2 regions of the Thauera sp. WH-1 genome follow, and region 2 is predicted to be linked to the other one. Evidence: predicted binding sites of a transcription regulator. Region 2 holds the regulator's gene; the other holds the start of a gene.
The links. The regulator HrcA, encoded in region 2, represses chaperone genes, less so after heat shock. The targets are predictions, from matches to a motif close to TNTTAGCACTCNNNGNCNNNGAGTGCTAANA.
Positions count from the first base shown of each region.

Region 1 (9,499 bases), on a different contig from region 2:
CTCGGTGTCGTAGGTGTCGATCAGCAGCGTCACATTGCCCGGCTGCGAGGCGGCAAAGCGCAGGAAGGCGTCGACTTCATGCTCATGCGCCTCGATGTAGGAGTGCGCCATGGTGCCGAACACCGGGATGCCGAAGCGCTGGCCGGCGAGCACGGTGGCGGTGCCGGCGAAGCCGGCGAGGTGGCTGGCGCGCGCCGCCAGCAGTCCGGCTTCGGCCCCATGGGCGCGGCGCAGGCCGAAGTCGACCAGCACGCGCCCCGGCGCGGCGAGCACGCAGCGTGCGGCCTTGGAGGCGATCATCGACGACAGGTTGATCAGGTTCAGCAGCCGGCTCTCGACGAACTGCGCCTCACCGATCGGCGCTTCCACGCGCAGCACCGGCTCGTTGGCGAAGAAGGCCGTGCCTTCGGCCATCGCGTGCACTTCGCCGCTGAAGCGGAAGTCGGCCAGCCAGTCGACGAAGCCGGGCTTGAAGCGCCCGCACGCGCGCAGCCAGTCGAGCTCGGCGGGCGTGAAGTGGAGGTCCTCCAGGTAGTCGAGTGCCTGCTCGAGGCCGGCGAACAGCAGGAAGCTGCGCTGCGCGGGCAGCCGGCGCACGAAGAGCTCGAACACCGCGCGGTCGCGCAGGCCCTCGTCGTGGTAGGCCTGCAGCATGGTCAGCTCGTACAGGTCGGTCACCAGCGCGCTGTCGCCGGGGTTCATGCCGGAGCGTCCTCCAGCTCGTCGGATACGATCAGGCGGGCGCCAGCCGCGAGCATGGCGGCGACGGCGCGCGCGCCGTCGCCGGGTTGCACCTCGACCGCGCGGATCGCGTCGTCCAGCACGAACACGCTGAAGCCCGCCGCCAGCCCGTCGCGCGTCGTCGACTGCACGCAGTAGTCGGTGGCGAGCCCGCCGATGAACACCCGCCTCACGCCGCGGGCGCGCAGGCGCTCGGCAAGACCGGTGTGATCGAAGCCGGAGTAGGCGTCCGCGATTGCGGTGGCGGCCTTCGACACGATCTCGGCGTGCGCGGGCAGCATGAGTCCGGGGGCGAATGCCGCCCCGGTCGTGCCGGCGACACAGTGCGGCGGCCAGGGGCCGCCCTGGGCGTGGAAGGAGCAGTGCTCGGGGGGATGCCAGTCGCGGGTGAACACGACCGGCAGACCGTGCGCGACGAAGCGTGTGATGTAGCGGTTGAGCACCGGCACCACCGCATCGCCGTCCTTCACGCCGAGCGCGCCGCCGGGCAGGAAATCGCGCTGTACGTCGACCACCAGCAGCGCGTCCCCGCGCTGCAGGCGGACGGGGGAAAGGGGGCTGTGGGGCGTGGTCGTTGCCGAGCTGGCTGGGGCTGAGATCGCACATTCTCCCGGGAGGTCGTGTCGCTGCGGCAGACGCCGACATCCGTCGCATCGAGGAGCATGGGTGCGCGCAAGGCACCTGCCGTCTCCCCAGCCGCCGCGCCGATGAAGGGCTGGCCGGTGGCGGGCGACAGGAGTAAGTTCTAGATGCGCCGACCGCCATGCTGCTACCAGTGTAGTCCGATCGGCGCCTCCCGGTGACGACCAAGGCCCCGCGCTGCGGGGCAGGCGAGGCGAACATGGATCGACCGCCCGGCATCCGAACCTGCCTGTACGAGCACGACGCACTCGACGGCGTGATCGACGACATGGCCTGCGGCGCCGCGGCGCTCCTCTCCGGCCGCGAACGCGTCGCAGTGATCGGCCTCCTTCGCCGCGGCGCGCCGCTCGCCGACCGGCTGTGCGAACGCCTGGTGCGCCGGCACGGGCTGTCGCCGCCACTGCGCCTCGACCTGCAGGTCAAGCGCTACGCGGACGACCTCACGCTGCTCCATCCCGAGACCCGGCTCACCGAGGATGCCGCCCATGCCGCACTGGACCTCGAAGGCCGCAGCCTGCTGGTGGTCGACGACGTGCTCTACAGCGGGCACTCGCTGCTGCGGGTGCTCGAATACCTCGCGCGCCGGCAGCCGGCCGAGATCCGCGTGGCGGTGCTGGTCGATCGCGGCGTGTGCACCCTGCCGGTCCATGCCGACATCGTCGGTCGTCGGCTGGAGATCGCGGCGGGCGACATCATCGAGTGCAACGTGCCGCCCTACGAACCCGACTTCCGCATCGAACTCCTGCGGCCGCTGCGTCGGGCTTGAGCGCGGCCGCCGCCGACCATGGAGGCGCATGATGTTTCGTGATCGACTGGATGCCGCGGCGCAACTGGCGAAGGCGCTCGACGCCTGGCGCGGCAAGAATCCGCTGGTGCTGGCGATTCCGCGCGGCGCGGTGCCGATGGGCGCCGCGCTGGCCGAGGCACTGCAGGGCGAACTCGACGTGGTGCTGGTGCACAAGCTCAGCTCGCGCTGGAACGCGGAATATGCGATCGGTGCGATCGACGAGGGCGGCTGGTTCATCGTCTCCGACGCGTCCGAGGACGACGAGGACTGGCTGGAGAAGGAGAAGGCGCGCCGCGTGCAGCAGTTGCGCGAGCGCCGCGCCTTGTATTCGCCGCAGCGGCCGCCGGTCGATCCCCGCGGGCGGGTGGTGATCGTCGTCGATGACGGTCTCGCCACCGGCGCCACCATGGTCGCCGCGCTGCATGCGGTGCGGGCCCAGTCGCCGCAGCGGTTGATCTGCGCGCTGCCGGTTGCAGCGCCCGACAGCCTGGCGTGGGTCGAGCCCTATGCCGATGAGGTGGTATGCCTCGACAAGCCCCGGGGCTTTCGCGCCGTTGGCCAGTTCTACCAGCACTTCGAGCAGGTCGAGGACGGGGAGGTGGTTGCCTGCCTGCGCCGCTTCACCGGGCGCCCCGCGAGCGGTGGCGCATGATCGGCGGCGCACAGGGACGCGATGCTGCGCGGCAGACCGCCGGGCTTGCGCGCGAGGTGGCGCGGCTGCGGCCGCGGGCTTGCGTCAAGGGGTGAGGACGGGCGCGGCAGAAGGCTGGTGCGAGGGCGGCCGGGGCAGGCCGCAACGGTGGTGAGGAGCACGGCGCGCGGCGCGCGGCCGCGGACCGGTCGTGCTCAGCAGCGGCCTTTCTTGGCCTGGCCCGGTGGGCAGAAGTCGCTGCCGCGGTAGCGACGGCCGTCCTCGTGGTAGTAGCCGCGCTCTTCGTAACGTACGCCGTCGCGGTGGCGACGGCCATCGCGCTCATTGTCGTAGCCGACTGCGGCGCCGACGCCACCGCCGAGGGCGCCGCCGATGATCGCGCCTTCGCGGCCGCCGACGGCTTCGCCGATCAATGCACCGGTGGCGCCACCCACGGCTCCGCCGAGGGCGGTCGAGCCGCCGGCGTGTGCAGCACCGGCGACGGAAAGGGCGAGGAGGGCAGCGGCGAGGAGTCGGGTCTTCATGGGGCGAGGTTCCGTTCTTGTTGGACGGCCGCGATCTTAAGCGGCGCTCGGCGCGACTGTCGAATGCGACTTGTCAGAGAATGTTGCCCTTCGAATGGCGCCGGGGCGCGCCGCTTGACGAGGGCGGGAGCGGGCTTGCCCGCGGAATGAGCCTGCCTGTGCCAGACGCGATGCGCCGCCTCGCCCTCGCGGCCCGGCGATGGCTCGGTGCCGCTGGCGCTTGCCGTGGCCAGCGAAGGCCTTCGTGATCATTCATCCCCTGATGACGACGTTGCGCTGCCGGCGCACTCGTTGCGGTCCTTGTGGTCGCTGCCGAAGGCGCGGCGCAGCTGTGCGAGCCGCTTCAGCCCGGCGATCGCCCGCCCGTTGACCGAGTCCTCCGCCATCGTCCCGTCGGCGGCCGGCGTGCCGGCGGGCAGGCCGGTGAGCAGCTCGAGCGCTTCGTCCACATCGGCCACCGCCCAGATGGTGAAGCGGCCGGCCCGCACGGCGTCTGCCACTTCCTGGCGCAGCATCAGGTTGCACGCGTTGGCTTGCGGGATCAGTACGCCTTGTTCGCCGTCCAGTCCGCGTGCCTCGCACAGCTCGAAGAAGCCTTCGATCTTCTCGTTGATGCCGCCTACCGGCTGCACCACGCCGAACTGGTTGACCGAGCCCGTCACCGCGCGCGCCTGTGACAGCGGCACGCGCGCCAATGCCGACAGCAGGGCGCACAGTTCGGCGAGCGAGGCGCTGTCGCCCTCGACGCCGCCGTAGGACTGCTCGAACACCAGGCTCGCCTTCAGCGACAGCGGCATCAGCCAGCCGAAGCGTGCGGCGAGGAAGGCGGACAGGATCAGCACACCCTTGGAATGGATCGGCCCGGCCAGTTTGACCTCGCGCTCGATGTCGATGATCTCGCCTTCGCCGACGCGCACCGTGGCGGTGATGCGCACCGGATGGGCGAAGCTGCCGTCGCCGAGCGGCACCACGGCAAGCCCATTGACCTGGCCGACGTGGCTGCCGCTGCTGTCGACCAGCCACTGGCCGCGCAGGATCGCGTCCTGGTGGGCAAGGCGCAGGCGTTCGTGGCGGCGGCGGTGGGCGGCGAGCGCCGCCTCGACATGCTCGCGCTCGATCAGCGCCGAACCGGCCGCGGCGGCGAAGTGTTCGGCCTCGTGCATGCGATCGTCGAGCGGCTGGGTCTGGGTGCTGAGGCGCTCGGCATCCCCAGCCAGGCGCGCGGCGTGCTCGATGAGGCGCGCCACGGCGCCGGCCGACAAGGGGCGCAGCCCCTCGCGGCGGGCGAGGGTGGCGAACAGGCGGGCGTAGCGCGCGGCGCGCAGGGATTCGCCGCTGGCGAGGATGTCGCGATGCACCGCGTCGAGGTGATCGAGCACGGCGGGCAGGTCGGCATGGCGCGCCTTGAGCTCGTCGATCATGTGCGCGACGGTGGCGCCGAGCGCATCCTGGCCGGCTTCGCGGATGCGGTTCTGCAGCTCCCGACGCCAGCGTGGAAACTCCGCCATCAGGTGCTGCATGCGATCGTGCAGCAGTCGGATGTGCTCGCCGAGTTCCTTCTGGCGCGCCTCCGGGAGCTGGTCGAACTCCTCCTTGGTGAGGGTGTCGTCCTCGCCCTTCATCGGCACGAAGGCGAAGCCATGCGGGGTGCGCAACAGGGCGACGCCGCGCGCGCGGGCCTCGTCGCCGAGTTCGCGCAGCGCCTGTTCCTCGCGCTGCTTGGCCTCGTCCTGCAGCGCTTCGAGCCGGGCGCGGTAGTCGTCGCTCTCGAACACCGCGCCGATGGCGGGGATCAGCTCCTCGACGAAGCGGTTCATGTCGTCGCGCAGGCCGGGCCCGCGGCCGCAGGGCAGGCGCAGGATGCGGGGCTGGGAAGGGTGGCCGAAGTTCCACACATAGCACCAGTCGGCGGCCCCGCCGCCCTGGCCGCGCTCGGCCTCGAGCAGGTGGCTGACGATGGCGTGGCGTCCGCTGCCCGTGTCGCCGAGCACGAACAGGTTGTAGCCCTCGTGCGGGATGTCGAGCGCCAGACGGATCGCTTCGACCGCGCGCGGATGCAGCAGCTCGGTGTCGGCGTCGGCAAGCTCGGCGGTGGTCGCGAAGCCAAGCCCTGCCGGGTCGCAGGGGCTATGGAGCCGCTCGGGTGGCAAGGCGGGGGCGGGGCACATCGGCGTGGCCTCTTCGGTGTTGTAGGCAGAGGATAAACCGACAGCCCGTTCGGGGCACGGGCGCCAAATGCAGGCGACGAAAAAATCGCCCCTTGAAATCCCCGAGGGGCGTCCCTATTATTAGCACTCGTTGGCAGTGAGTGCTAACAAGCTTCCAGGCCCCGTTCGAGCGGGCCGCGGAAGCGCACTGCGAATTTGCCCCGCGGGCCGAGCCCGCAAGTCTATCAACCCAAGCAGTTGAATCCTGGATAGGAGAGAACTCAATGAAGATTCGTCCCCTGCACGATCGCGTGATCGTCAAGCGTCTGGAAGCCGAGCGCAAGACCGCCAGCGGCATCGTGATCCCGGACAGCGCCGGCGAGAAGCCCGATCAGGGCGAGGTCCTGGCTGTCGGCAACGGCAAGATCCTGGACGACGGCAAGGTCCGTCCGATGGCCGTCAAGGTGGGCGACAAGGTGCTGTTCGGCAAGTATGCCGGCCAGACCGTGAAGGTCGAAGGCGAAGAGCTCCTCGTGATGCGCGAGGAAGACATCATGGGCGTGGTCGAGGCCTGAGCCTCCCCCGCACCAATCAACGCTAATCGAAACAATTCAGGAGTTCTGAAGAATGGCAGCTAAAGAAGTCAAGTTTGGTGATTCCGCCCGCGAGCGCATGGTCGCCGGCATCAACATCCTGGCCAACGCGGTCAAGGTGACCCTGGGCCCGAAGGGTCGCAACGTGGTGCTCGAGCGCTCCTTCGGCGCCCCCACCGTGACCAAGGACGGTGTGTCCGTCGCCAAGGAAATCGAGCTGAAGGACAAGTTCGAGAACATGGGCGCGCAGATGGTCAAGGAAGTCGCTTCCAAGACCTCCGACATCGCCGGTGACGGCACCACCACTGCCACCGTGCTGGCGCAGTCGATCGTGCGCGAAGGCATGAAGTACGTCGCCGCCGGCATGAACCCGATGGACCTCAAGCGCGGCATCGACAAGGCCGTCATCGCCACCATCGAAGAGCTGAAGAAGCTGTCGAAGCCGTGCTCGACGAACAAGGAAATCGCCCAGGTCGGCTCGATCTCGGCCAACTCCGACAGCGACATCGGCGAGATCATCGCCCGTGCGATGGACAAGGTCGGCAAGGAAGGCGTGATTACCGTCGAGGACGGCAAGTCGCTGCAGAACGAACTCGACGTCGTCGAGGGCATGCAGTTCGACCGCGGCTACCTGTCGCCCTACTTCATCAACAACCCGGACAAGCAGGTTGCCATCCTCGAGCAGCCCTTCGTCCTGCTGTTCGACAAGAAGATCTCCAACATCCGTGACCTGCTGCCGGTGCTCGAGCAAGTCGCCAAGTCGGGCCGTCCGCTACTGATCATCGCCGAGGACGTCGAAGGCGAAGCGCTCGCCACCCTGGTGGTGAACAACATCCGCGGCATCCTCAAGACCTGCGCCGTCAAGGCCCCGGGCTTCGGCGACCGTCGCAAGGCCATGCTCGAAGACATCGCCATCCTCACCGGCGGCCAGGTCATTGCCGAGGAAGTCGGCCTGACCCTCGAGAAGGCCACCCTGGACGACCTCGGCCAGGCTGCGCGCATCGAGATCGGCAAGGAAAACACCATCATCATCGACGGCGCCGGCCAGGCCGAGCGCATCGAAGCCCGCGTCAAGCAGATCCGCGTGCAGATCGAGGAAGCGACCTCCGACTACGACCGCGAGAAGCTGCAGGAGCGCGTCGCCAAGCTGGCGGGCGGTGTTGCGGTGATCAAGGTCGGCGCCGCCACCGAAGTCGAGATGAAGGAGAAGAAGGCCCGCGTCGAGGACGCCCTGCACGCCACCCGCGCGGCAGTGGAAGAGGGCATCGTCCCGGGCGGCGGCGTTGCGCTGCTGCGCGCCCGTGCTGCACTGGGCGAACTCAAGGGCGACAACCACGACCAGGACGCCGGCATCAAGATCGTGCTGCGCGCGATGGAGCAGCCGCTGCGCGAGATCGTCGCCAACGCGGGTGACGAGCCGAGCGTGGTGGTGAACAAGGTGGTCGAAGGTTCGGGCAACTACGGCTTCAACGCCGCCACCGGCGAGTACGGCGACATGGTCGAGATGGGTGTGCTGGACCCGACCAAGGTCACCCGCACCGCGCTGCAGAACGCCGCGTCCGTCGCCGGCCTGATGCTGACCACCGACTGCATGGTCGGCGAGCTGGCCGAAGACAAGCCGGCCGGTGGCATGCCCGACATGGGCGGCATGGGCGGCATGGGCGGCATGGGCATGGGCATGTAATTCGCCCGGCCGCGATCCGGCACCGCCGGGTCGCACCTGCAGCATCGTCAATCGGCCCCGCTTCGGCGGGGCCGATTGCGTTCACGGCGGCGGTCGACGCCAGGTGCGCGCCGACGACGGCGTTGCCGCGTGCGTGTGCATCGCCCTGCGCGAAGCGTGGCGAAGCGTGGGATAATCCAACAGTTCGTGGGGAAGAAAAGTCGGCGGGGAGCGTGCGCGCGTTGGTCACAGCCTCCCCGGAACGGTGCCGCGCGAGCGGCAGCATTCCCCGGGGCCGAGCAAAAGGAGAACAGCGGCTCCACTCTAGGCAGGCTCGCTTACATTTCACTTACATCCTCGACCCTATGCGTATTCTGTTGGCGGAAGACGATCCGGTGATTGCCGACGGCATCTGCCGGGCCCTGCGGCGTGGCGGCTATGCGGTGGATCACGTGGCCGATGGCGCCGAGGCCGATGCCGCGCTGGCAACCCAGTCGTATGACCTGCTCATCCTCGATCTGGGCCTGCCGCGCATGAACGGCATCGACGTGCTCAAGCGCCTGCGCGCGCGCAAGTCGGTGCAGCCGGTGCTGATCCTGACCGCGCAGGACGGCGTGGACGACCGCGTGCGCGGCCTCGATGCCGGTGCCGACGACTACCTGACCAAGCCCTTCGCGCTGCCCGAGCTCGAGGCCCGCGTGCGTGCGCTCACCCGCCGCGGCACCGGCCAGCCGCGCTGCATCGAGATCGGCCAGCTCAGCTACGATCAGGCCGACCGCGTGGTCAAGATCGGCGGCCAGCTGGTCGATCTGTCGGCGCGCGAGATCGGCTTGCTCGAGGTCTTCCTGCTACGCGTCGGGCGCCTGGTGAGCAAGGACCAGTTGGTGGACCACCTGTGCGGCTGGGGCGAGGAGGTGTCGAGCAATGCGATCGAGGTGTACGTACACCGCTTGCGCAAGAAGCTCGAGGACAGCGGCGTGCGGATCGTGACCGTGCGCGGCCTGGGGTACTGCCTGGAAAACCCCGATGCTGCCCCTGCGGCGAAAGTCTGAGAAGGCGAGTTCACCGCGCAAGGCTTCGTCGCGCAAGTCGGCGCCGCCAAACTCGCTGTTCGGCGAGATCCTCGACTGGATGCTCGCGCCCCTGCTGTTCCTGTGGCCGATCTCGATCATCGTCACCCACAACGTTGCCGACAACATCGCCAACCAGCCCTATGACCTGGCGCTGGCCGACAGCGTGCGCGCGCTGGCGCGCCTGGTGTCGGTGCAGGAGGGCGAGGTCGTGGTGCACTTTCCGGCGCCGCCGCGGGCGCTGTTCCGTGCCGACCAGGACGATGCGGTGTACTTCCAGGTCGCCGACGACAAGGGCGTCATCGTCACCGGCGACGCCGAGATCCTGCCCGCGCCGATGCCTCCGTCGCTGCTGGGCGAGGAGGTTCTGTTCCGCGACGAGCTGATCCATGGCGAGGACGTGCGGGTGGCCTACCGCTTCCTGCGCCCCGAGCCGTCGATGCCCGACCTGCTGGTGCAGGTGCAGGTGGCGGAGACGCGCAACAAGCGCACCGATCTGGCCTCGCGCGTCGTCACCGGCGTGCTGCTGCCGCAGTTCGCCATCATTCCGCTGGCGGTCATTCTGGTATGGGTGGGGTTGAGCCGTGGCATTGCGCCGCTCAACCGGCTGCAAAGCCTGATCCGCCGCCGCCGCCCCACCGACCTGTCGCCGGTCGCCCCGGCGAGCGTGCCCGAGGAGG
Region 1 covers NZ_JBLQGP010000001.1:70,093-79,591, reverse strand. Annotated here, with positions in the region: gene ACMV5O_RS00375 (nicotinate phosphoribosyltransferase) at 1-702, opposite strand, end outside; gene ACMV5O_RS00370 (isochorismatase family protein) at 699-1,256, opposite strand; gene ACMV5O_RS00365 (bifunctional pyr operon transcriptional regulator/uracil phosphoribosyltransferase PyrR) at 1,583-2,149, shown strand; gene ACMV5O_RS00360 (phosphoribosyltransferase) at 2,178-2,822, shown strand; gene ACMV5O_RS00355 (glycine zipper domain-containing protein) at 3,017-3,346, opposite strand; gene ACMV5O_RS00350 (Lon-insertion domain-containing protein) at 3,595-5,514, opposite strand; gene groES (co-chaperone GroES) at 5,778-6,068, shown strand; gene groL (chaperonin GroEL) at 6,121-7,770, shown strand; gene ACMV5O_RS00335 (response regulator transcription factor) at 8,115-8,801, shown strand; gene ACMV5O_RS00330 (sensor histidine kinase N-terminal domain-containing protein) at 8,776-9,499, shown strand, end outside.
Region 1: the regulator HrcA is predicted to act here: its motif matches at 5,633-5,663, upstream of groES (co-chaperone GroES).

Region 2 (9,499 bases):
CGGTCGAGCCGGGCATCCGCATCGGCGAAGCGCTGCGCCAGCGCAAAGCCCGCAGGCTCAGGCATGTCCGCATCCATGAGCAGGAAATCGAACGGATCACTGCCATCGCGGGCCGAAACGAGCGCGGCGAGCACTGCATCGGCGCTGGTTGCGGGCTGCGGCCGCATCGCCAACGCCTCCAGCAGCCGGCACAGCATGGCGGCAAAGGCAGGGTTGCGCGCGCCGACCAGCACCCGCGCGCCGCGCAGGTCAGACGCGTCCCGCGGCCGCGCATCGGCGACGCGCTCCAGCGGCAGCGAGAAGCGGAAGTTGCTGCCCCGTCCGGGCTGACTGTCGACCTCGATGCGACCATGCATCAGCTCGACCAGGTGACGGGTGATCGCCAGACCGAGGCCCGTTCCGCCGTACTTGCGCGTGGTCGAGGTGTCGGCCTGGGAAAAGGCACCGAAGATCGTCTCCAGCTTGTCCGGCGCAATCCCGCAGCCGGTGTCGCGCACTTCGACCTGCAGCGCCACCCCGTCCGCCGCCGCCGAGGCCTGCACGACGACCTCGATCTCGCCCTTGTCCGTGAACTTGATCGCATTGCCGATCAGGTTCAACAGGATCTGGCGCAGCCGCGTGGGGTCGCCCCTGAGCACGGCCGGCACGTCGGGCGAAATGTCATAGAACAGCTCGACACCCTTCTGGCTGGCCCGCAGCGCCAGCGCCCGCGCGGTCTCGGTGATGACCGACGCGATCGAGAAGTCGATCGACTCCACGTTGAGCCGACCCGCCTCGATGCGCGAGAAATCAAGGATGTCGTTGATGATGGTGAGCAGGGCTTCGGCCGATGACTTGACCGTCTGCAGGTACTCGCGCTGCTCACCGACCAGGCCCGAATCGAGCAGCAGATCGGTCATGCCGATGATGCCGTTCATCGGCGTGCGGATCTCGTGGCTCATGTTGGCGAGGAAGTCGCCCTTGGCGCGATTCGCCGCCTCTGCCGCCTCCTTGGCTTCGAGCAGCTCGAGCTCGCGCCGCTTGCGTTCGGTGATGTCGCGATGGGTGCCGGCCACGCGCTGCCAGCGCCCATCGGCACCGCGCCCGCCGGCCTGACCGCGCACCTCGACCCAGTGCCAGCTGCCATCGCCCGCGCGCACCCGGACCTCGGCGAACAGCTCGGGGGCGTCACCGCTCAGGTGCGCAGTCAAGCGCTCGCGCAAGGCCTCGCGATCCTCGTCCTGCACGAACGACAGCCACTCGTCGGCCTGGTCCTGATCCAGCCCCAATGCCGTAAACAGGCCAGATCCGAATTCGAGCCTGCCGCTACCCAGGTCGAGCTCCCACACGCCCACACCGATGTTGCGTTGCACCAATTCGAGATGCCTGCGCGCCCTGGCAAGCTCGGCCATCGCCTCCTCAGGATCGAGAGGCGGCTCCCCGTTGGTCGGCATGGTCAGCGCAAGCCGAGCACGTCCTGCATGTCGAACAGTCCCTGCCTGCGTCCCGCGAGGAAGCGGGCCGCGCGCATCGCCCCCAGGGCATAGGGCATGCGGCTGCCCGACTTGTGCGTGATCTCGATGCGCTCACCGATGCCGGCGAACAGCACGGTATGGTCGCCGACCACGTCGCCGCCACGAATCGTCGAGAAACCGATGGTCTCGGCCTTGCGCTCGCCCGTGTGCCCCTCGCGACCGTAGATCGCGCATTCGTCGAGGCTGCGACCGAGCTCGCGCGCGACGACCTCGCCCATGCGCAAGGCGGTACCGGACGGCGCATCGACCTTGAAGCGGTGGTGGGCTTCGATCACCTCAACGTCATAGCCTTCGGCGAGAATGCGGGCGGCGACCTCGAGCAGCTTGAACACCGCATTGACCCCCACCGCCATGTTGGGCGCGAACACCACCGGGATCGCCGATGCCGCGTCGGCAATCGCAGCCTTGCCGGCAGCGTCGAAACCGGTGGTGCCGATCACCACCGCCTTGCCCAGCTCGCGCGCCAGATTCAGATGGGCAAGCGTGCCTTCGGGCCGCGTGAAGTCGATCACGCAATCCGCCTGGGCAATCGCGGCACCCGGATCGTCACTGATCGACACACCCGTGTGCACCCCGGCCATCTCGCCGGCGTCGCGACCGATGAATGGTGTGCCAGGGCGATCGAAGGCGGCGCCGAGCGCGACCCCCTGTTCCCTGAGCGCGGCCTCGATCAGCATCCTGCCCATGCGGCCGGACGCCCCGGCAATGGCTACTCGAATGTCGGACATGGAACTCCATTCCTGAAATTGACGCGCCCGCCCAAACCTGGCGGGCACAAACAAGGGCGCGTGTGTTGCGGTGGCGAGCTCAGTCGCGCGCGGCGGGGGCGGGTACCTCGACCACGCGCGTGCGCGGTTGCTGCACCTCGCCGGCGGCGCCCGCATCGGCGGCAACCTCGACGTCCCCCTCGATGCGATCGAGCACCTCATCGACGAAGAACACCGAGATCACCCGCTGCTCGGGCTGTCCGCGGCCAGGCCTATGGTGATAGACGTAATCCCAGCGGTCCGCGCGAAACATGTCCACCACGAGCGGCGAGCCGAGCACGAAGCGCACCTGGTCGCGCGACATGCCGCGACGCAACTGGGACAGCATCTCCTGATCGACGTAGTTGCCCTGACGGACATCGATGCGGTAGGGATTGACCATGCCGACGGCAGAATCGAAGGAGCAGCCGGCCAGCAGGCCGGAGGCGACGAGCGTCGCAGCGAGATAGGAACGCATGAAAGGTTTCGGGCCTGGCGCGACGGGGTCGCAGTTCTCAGAAGGGGGTAAAAAATATAACATAGGCTGTCTTTGCAAGGCGCCCGCTCGACATGAGGCTCGCTGCCGGCGCCGCTCACGACGAGTCAATTTCTGCCATGCCGCCCTCCTCACCTCCCCAGGCTCCCATGTCCGACAATTCGAAGAACCTGAAAAGCATCGGCCTGAAGGCGACCTATCCGCGGCTGAAGATCCTCGACCTCTTTCAGAGCTCGGATCAACGCCACCTCACGGCCGAGGATGTCTATCGTGCCCTGATGAACGAAGGCATGGACATCGGCCTGGCCACCGTGTATCGCGTGCTGACCCAGTTCGAGCAGGCCGGCCTGCTCGAGCGCCACTATTTCGAGTCGGGCAAGGCGGTGTTCGAACTCAATGAGGGCGGCCACCACGACCATCTGGTGTGCATGCAGTGCGGCAAGGTCGAGGAGTTCTTCGACGCCGAGATCGAGCGCCGCCAGAACAAGATCGCCGAAGAGCGCGGCTATGCGATCCGTGAGCATGCGCTCTACATCTACGCCGACTGCAAGCGCGAGAACTGCCCCAACCGCGACGGCGAACAACAAGGCGGCTGATGGGGCACGCCAGCGGCGGCCGCGCCAAACGCCGCTCAGCGTTGCCCGAGCATCTCCGCCGCGTGCTCGCGCGTGGTCGCGGTGATGCTGACACCGCCGAGCATGCGCGCGATCTCTTCCAGCCGGCCTTCGCCATCGAGCGCAAGCACCTCGCTCAGGGTCTCGCCCGCCTGCTCGCGCTTCGCGATGCGCCACTGCCAGTCGGCACAGGCTGCGACCTGCGGCAGGTGGGTCACGCACAAGACCTGACGGTCCTTGCCGAGCCGGCCCAGCAGCTTGCCGACGATCTCGGCCACGCGGCCGCCGATGCCGACATCGACCTCGTCGAAGATCAGCGTCGGCACTGCGGAGTCGCGACTGCTCATGACCTGAATCGCCAGCCCGATGCGTGACAGCTCTCCTCCCGAAGCCACCTTGGCCATGCTGCGCAGTGCCTGCCCGGGGTTGGCCGCAACCCTGAACTCCACGGTCTCCACCCCGCCTGGCGCCGCGTCGCAAGACTCGAGCGCGACCTCGAAACGCCCGCCCGTCATGGCCAGCGTCTGCATGGCATCGGTGATCTCGTCGGACAGTCGCCGCGCGGCCGGTGCCCGCATTGCGCTCAGGCGTGCGGCGGCGGCATCGAAGGCTGCGCGTGCGGCGCCCTCTTCCTGCGCCAGCCGCTGCGGATCCGCGGTCGCCTCGAGGGTGGCGAGGCGCGCCGCCCACTGCTCACGCAGTTCGGGCAATTGCTCAGGGGCGACACGGTACTTGCGCGCCATGTCCATCACCGCGGCAATCCGCTGCTCGACCTCGGCGAGGCGCTGCGGATCGAGATCCAGGCGGTCACGATAGCGACGCAGCGCATGCAGCGCCTCATCCGCCTGGATGGCTGCCGCCGACAGCAACTCACGCACGTCCGCCAGCCCGGCGTCGTAATCGGCGAGTGCCGCCATGCGGCTGTCGAGATGGCGCAGGATCGAACACACGGCCATGTCCCCCTCGCCGAGCGCGGCGAGCGTTTCGTCCGCGCCCTCGATCAGGCCGGCCGCATGCGAAAGGCGGCTGTGCTCGAGGTTGGTCTCCTCCCATTCGCCGGCATCGAAGCCGAGTTCGTCGAGCTCGCGCAGTTGCCAGGCAAGGAGTTCGCGCTCGCGTTCCGAGCTTGCCGAATCGGCCTCGGCCTCGCGCCGCAGGCGCACGAGGCGCTGCCATTCGCGATGCAGCCCCCCCACCTCGGCCGCCACGTCGACGGCGCCCGCATAGGCGTCGAGCAAGGCGCGTTGCGCGTCGGCGCGCAACAGGGCGTGATGGGCGTGCTGGCCATGGATGTCGGCAAGCCATTCGCCTGCGGCACGCAGTTGCGCCAGCGTCACCGTGCTGCCGTTGATCCAGGCGCGGCTGCGCCCGCCGGCGTCGATCGTGCGGCGCAGGATGACCACACCCTCATCCGAGGGCAGGTCCTGCTCGCGCAGCCAGGCGAGCAGGCTGCCCTCTGCGGGCAGATCAAACTCCGCCGCGACGTCGGCGCGTTCGCGCCCGGCACGCACCATCGCCGCTTCGCCACGCCCCCCCAGGGCCAGGCCCAGCGCATCGAGCAGGATCGATTTGCCGGCGCCGGTCTCGCCGGTGAGCGCGCCAAAGCCGGCCTGGAACTCCAGCTCGAGGCGATCGACGATGACAAAGTCGCGGATGGTGAGACTGCGCAGCATGGCGGATTCGGCAGGTTGAAGGTCTGGAGGACTTGGAGGTCGCCGCCCGTTGAGGCCGGGCGAGGCAGCCGATTGGGGCGAGGGATGGACCCTGGCGCCCATCCCTTCGCCGGCACGGACGACGGATCAGTTGCGCGGCGTTGCACTCCAGTGCAGCTTCTGGCGCAGCATGGCGAAATAGCTGTAGCCCTCGGGATGCAACAGGCGCAGGGAGCGCGATGAACGCGACAGCCGTACGCAGTCGCCGGCGCGCAGATCGAAGCGCGTCTGGCCATCGAAATGCACCCGGGCGTCCTGCGGCGGGAGCAACTCGATGTCGATGCGGCAGGACGAAGGCAGGGTGATCGGGCGCGCCGTCAAGGCATGCGGGCACAGCGGGACGAGTGCGATGCCCCCCACGCTCGGATGCAGGATCGGGCCATTGGCCGACAACGCGTAGGCGGTCGAGCCGGTCGGCGTGGACACGATCATGCCGTCGGAACGCTGCGTATAGACGAATTCGCCATCGATCGACAGATCGAACTCGATCATGCGCCCGAGGTCGCCCTTGTTCACCACCACGTCGTTGAGCGCCAGGGTGTGGAACACGCGCACGCCAGCGCGCAGGATCTCGGCGTCGAGCATGAAGCGCGTCTCTTCGCTGTAGCGTCCCGACAACATCTCGCCGAGGCGCTCGCAGGCGTCGGCGCGCGAGATGTCGGTGAGAAAGCCCAGGCGCCCCAGATTGACGCCGACCAGTGGCACGCCGTGTTCGATCAGGCGACGCGCGCTGTGCAGCATGCTGCCATCGCCTCCGATAATCACCGCAAGATCGGCCTCGGCGCCGATGTGCTCGTAACTGGCGACGGGAAAATCCGGCGCGCCGCCGATTGAACTCGCCGTACCTTGCTCGATCAACACCTGCAGGCCGCGTTCACGCAGGAAACGTGCGATGGTCAACACCGACTCGGCAACGTCGGGACTCTGGTATTTGCCGATCAGGGCAAGGGTGCGGAACTCGGTGCTCATGAGCGCGGATTAAACCACAATCATGCAGCGCGCTGGCATCGCCACACAGTCGTTCCACCTTGTGCCACTCGCCCGGCGCAAGCTCGCGCCGGGCAGTGTCGTGCACGCTCACCCACCGCAATCCACTTCAATTCGCAGTATAGTTTGCGACTGCCATGAACTCGCTCGACGCACGCTCCCAGATCCTGCTGAAAACCCTGATCGAACGCTACATCGCGGACGGTCAGCCCGTTGGCTCACGCGCTCTGTCGCGCTACTCCGGCCTGGAGCTTTCGCCCGCGACCGTACGCAACGTGATGAGCGACCTCGAGGAGATGGGCTTCATCGCCAGTCCGCACACCTCGGCGGGGCGGATCCCAACCGCACTGGGCTACCGTTTCTTCGTCGACTCCTTGCTCACCGTGCAGCCGCTGGAGAACGCCCGGGTGCGTGCCCTCGAGGGTCAGTTGGTGCCCGATCAGCCGCAACGCCTGCTCAACTCGGCCTCGCACCTGCTGTCGGAACTCACCCAGTTTGCCGGCATCGTCGTCGCGCCGCGCAAGGATGCGGTGCGCATCCGCCAGTTCGAGTTCATCAGCCTCGCCGAAAACCGCGTGCTGCTGATCATCGTCACCACGGCGGGCGATGTGCAGAACCGCATCCTCATCACCCGCCGCGCGTACACGACGGGCGAATTGAGCGGCGCCGCGACCTACCTCAACGAACACTTCGCCGGCCTGTCCTTCGACGAGATCCGCCACCGCCTCACCGACGAACTGCGCCAGCTGCGCAGCGACATGACCGAGCTGATGACCGCCACCGTCGACGCCGGCAGCCAGGCCGCCGAGGAAAACGCAACGCGTTACGTCATCTCGGGCGAGACCAACCTGCTCGACGTCGAAGACCTGTCCTCGAACATGTCGCGCCTGCGCGAGCTGTTCAAGCTCTTCGAGCAGCGCACCGGTCTGATGCAGCTGCTCGACCTGTCCAAACGCGCCGAGGGCGTGCAGATCTTCATCGGCGGCGAATCCGGCCTCGCCCCGCTCGATGGCTGCAGCGTGATCACCGCGCCCTACGAGGTCGATGGCCGCATCGTCGGCTCGCTCGGCGTCATCGGCCCCACGCGCATGGCCTACGACCGCGTGATCCCGATCGTCGACATCACGGCCCGCCTGCTGTCGAACGCCCTGTCCTCGAATCACTGAACATCAACGCACGGGGCGAGGGCTTGCGCCGGCCCCGGCTGCGCCCCTGCAAAGGACCCCGATGCCCCGTTACTGGACCGAACCCCCGTTCAAGCATGGCACCTCGCCTCGCACCGGCGTGCTGCTGGTCAATCTCGGCACGCCCGAGGCGCCCACCGCGACCGCCCTGCGCCCCTATCTGAAGCAGTTCCTGTCCGACCCGCGGGTGGTCGAGATTCCGCGCCTCGTGTGGTGGCCCATCCTCAACGGCATCATCCTCAACACCCGCCCCAAGGCCTCGGCAAAGAAGTACGCCAGCGTGTGGATGGACGAAGGCTCGCCGCTCAAGGTCCATACCGAGCGCCAGGCCAAGCTGCTCGCCGGCTACCTGGCCAAGGCCGGCCATGACGGGCTCGACATCGCCTATGCCATGCGCTACGGCGCCCCCTCGATCGCTGACACCTTGAATGCGATGCGCAGCCGCGGCTGCACGCGCATCCTGGTGCTGCCGCTCTATCCGCAGTATTCGGCGAGCACCTCGGCCACCGTGTTCGACGAGGTCGGCCGTTGCCTCGCCCGCTGGCGCAACCAGCCCGAGATGCGTTTCGTGCGCAGCTTCCAGGACCACCCGGGCTACATCGCCGCGCTGGCGCAGAGCGTTCGTGACCACTGGGCCGTCAATGGAGCGCCCGACCGCCTGCTGCTCAGCTTCCACGGCGTGCCGCGGCGCTCGCTCGATCTGGGCGACCCCTACCACTGCGAATGTCACAAGACCGGCCGCCTGGTTGCCGAAGCACTGGGCGTCGCGCCGGAGCGCGTCATGGTCACCTTCCAGTCGCGCTTCGGCAAGGCAGAATGGCTCAAACCCTATACCCAGCCTACGCTGGAAGCGCTCGCCGCCCAGGGCGTGGGCCGGGTCGACGTGATGTGCCCCGGCTTCGTCGCGGATTGCCTCGAGACCCTCGAGGAGATTGCAATGGAGTGCAAGGAGGCCTTCCTCGAGAAAGGCGGCAAGGTCTTCCACTACATCCCCTGCCTCAACGAGCGCGACGACTGGATCCGTGCCCTGATGGAACTCACCCGTAGCCATCTCGGCAACTGGCTCGACATCCCGCCGCTGGACGCCGCCGCCAGCGCCGCCTGCCAAGCCCGCGCGCGCGCGCTCGGCGCCAAACAGTGAACGCGGGGCGCCCGGCGGCGGGGGATTCCCGATCGGACGGCAGCGCCGCTCAGGTGTCGAGCAATTGCAGGTCGAAGCCGGTCGCCGTGTGCTCGGCACGCACGGCCGGCGGCGCAGCGGCCGCCATCTGCCGGGACAGGTGCGCCAGACGCCGCACCACCACGGTCGAGATCTCGCGCCGGAAGCGCTCCAGCACCTCCTCGCTGGCCAGCGCGAGCGCAGCCGGATTCACCTCGAGGTAGCTCAGGTCCTCGAGCGACACCACGGTGAGCATGTGACGATGCTCGAGCTGATCGAGCCAGGCCTGCACGCCGAACACCTCGCCTGGGCCCAGCTCCATCACGCGGCGCCCCTCGACCGACAGCTCGATGCGCCCCTCGAGCACGATGCCGAAGCGCTGGTCGTTATCCCCCTCCCGCATCAGTGCGACCCGCGGCCCCACCTTGCGCCAGGCACAGATGCGCATGACTTCCCATAGATCGACGTCCTCGAACTCGGTGAAGAAGGCCAGTCGGCGCAACTTGCCGAAGCGCTCGGCATCGAGCGGCACGTAGTTCTCATCCAGGATCTGATAGCGCACCGCGGCCAGATCCTTGGCGAACTCGGCGCCGTTGCGGTAGCGCGAGTACAGGTCCTTCTCCAGTGCCTTGCGGATCACCGCATCCATCTGCTCGGGCACGTCGGGATTGAGCTGCGACACCGAGGGCGGGTCGGCATTGATGATCTTGTATACGAGCTGGGCCGGGTTGCTGGCGCGAAACGGCAGGCGACCGGTGAGCAGATGGAAAAGCAACACGCCGAGCGAATACAGGTCGGTCTTCTGGTTGAGCGGGTAGCCCTTGATCTGCTCCGGACTCATGTAGGCGGGCGAGCCGACCCCCATGATGAAGGTGGAGTCGGTATCCATCTTCTTGTTGATGTTCAGCGCCAGGCCGAAGTCGGTGATCTTCACGTTGTCCTCGTCGTCGACGAGGATGTTGGCCGGCTTGATGTCGCGATGGACGATGCCCTGCCTGTAGGCGTGATCGAGCGCCATGCAGCACTTGAACACGATGCCGATGGTGCGGTGGATGGGCAGCAGCTTATCGAAGCTGCAATAGCGCTC
Region 2 covers NZ_JBLQGP010000020.1:27,726-37,224, reverse strand. Annotated here, with positions in the region: gene ACMV5O_RS17215 (response regulator) at 1-1,433, opposite strand, end outside; gene dapB (4-hydroxy-tetrahydrodipicolinate reductase) at 1,436-2,242, opposite strand; gene ACMV5O_RS17205 (outer membrane protein assembly factor BamE) at 2,322-2,738, opposite strand; gene fur (ferric iron uptake transcriptional regulator) at 2,906-3,352, shown strand; gene recN (DNA repair protein RecN) at 3,388-5,043, opposite strand; gene ACMV5O_RS17190 (NAD kinase) at 5,170-6,051, opposite strand; gene hrcA (heat-inducible transcriptional repressor HrcA) at 6,207-7,235, shown strand; gene hemH (ferrochelatase) at 7,297-8,394, shown strand; gene ACMV5O_RS17175 (serine/threonine protein kinase) at 8,444-9,499, opposite strand, start outside.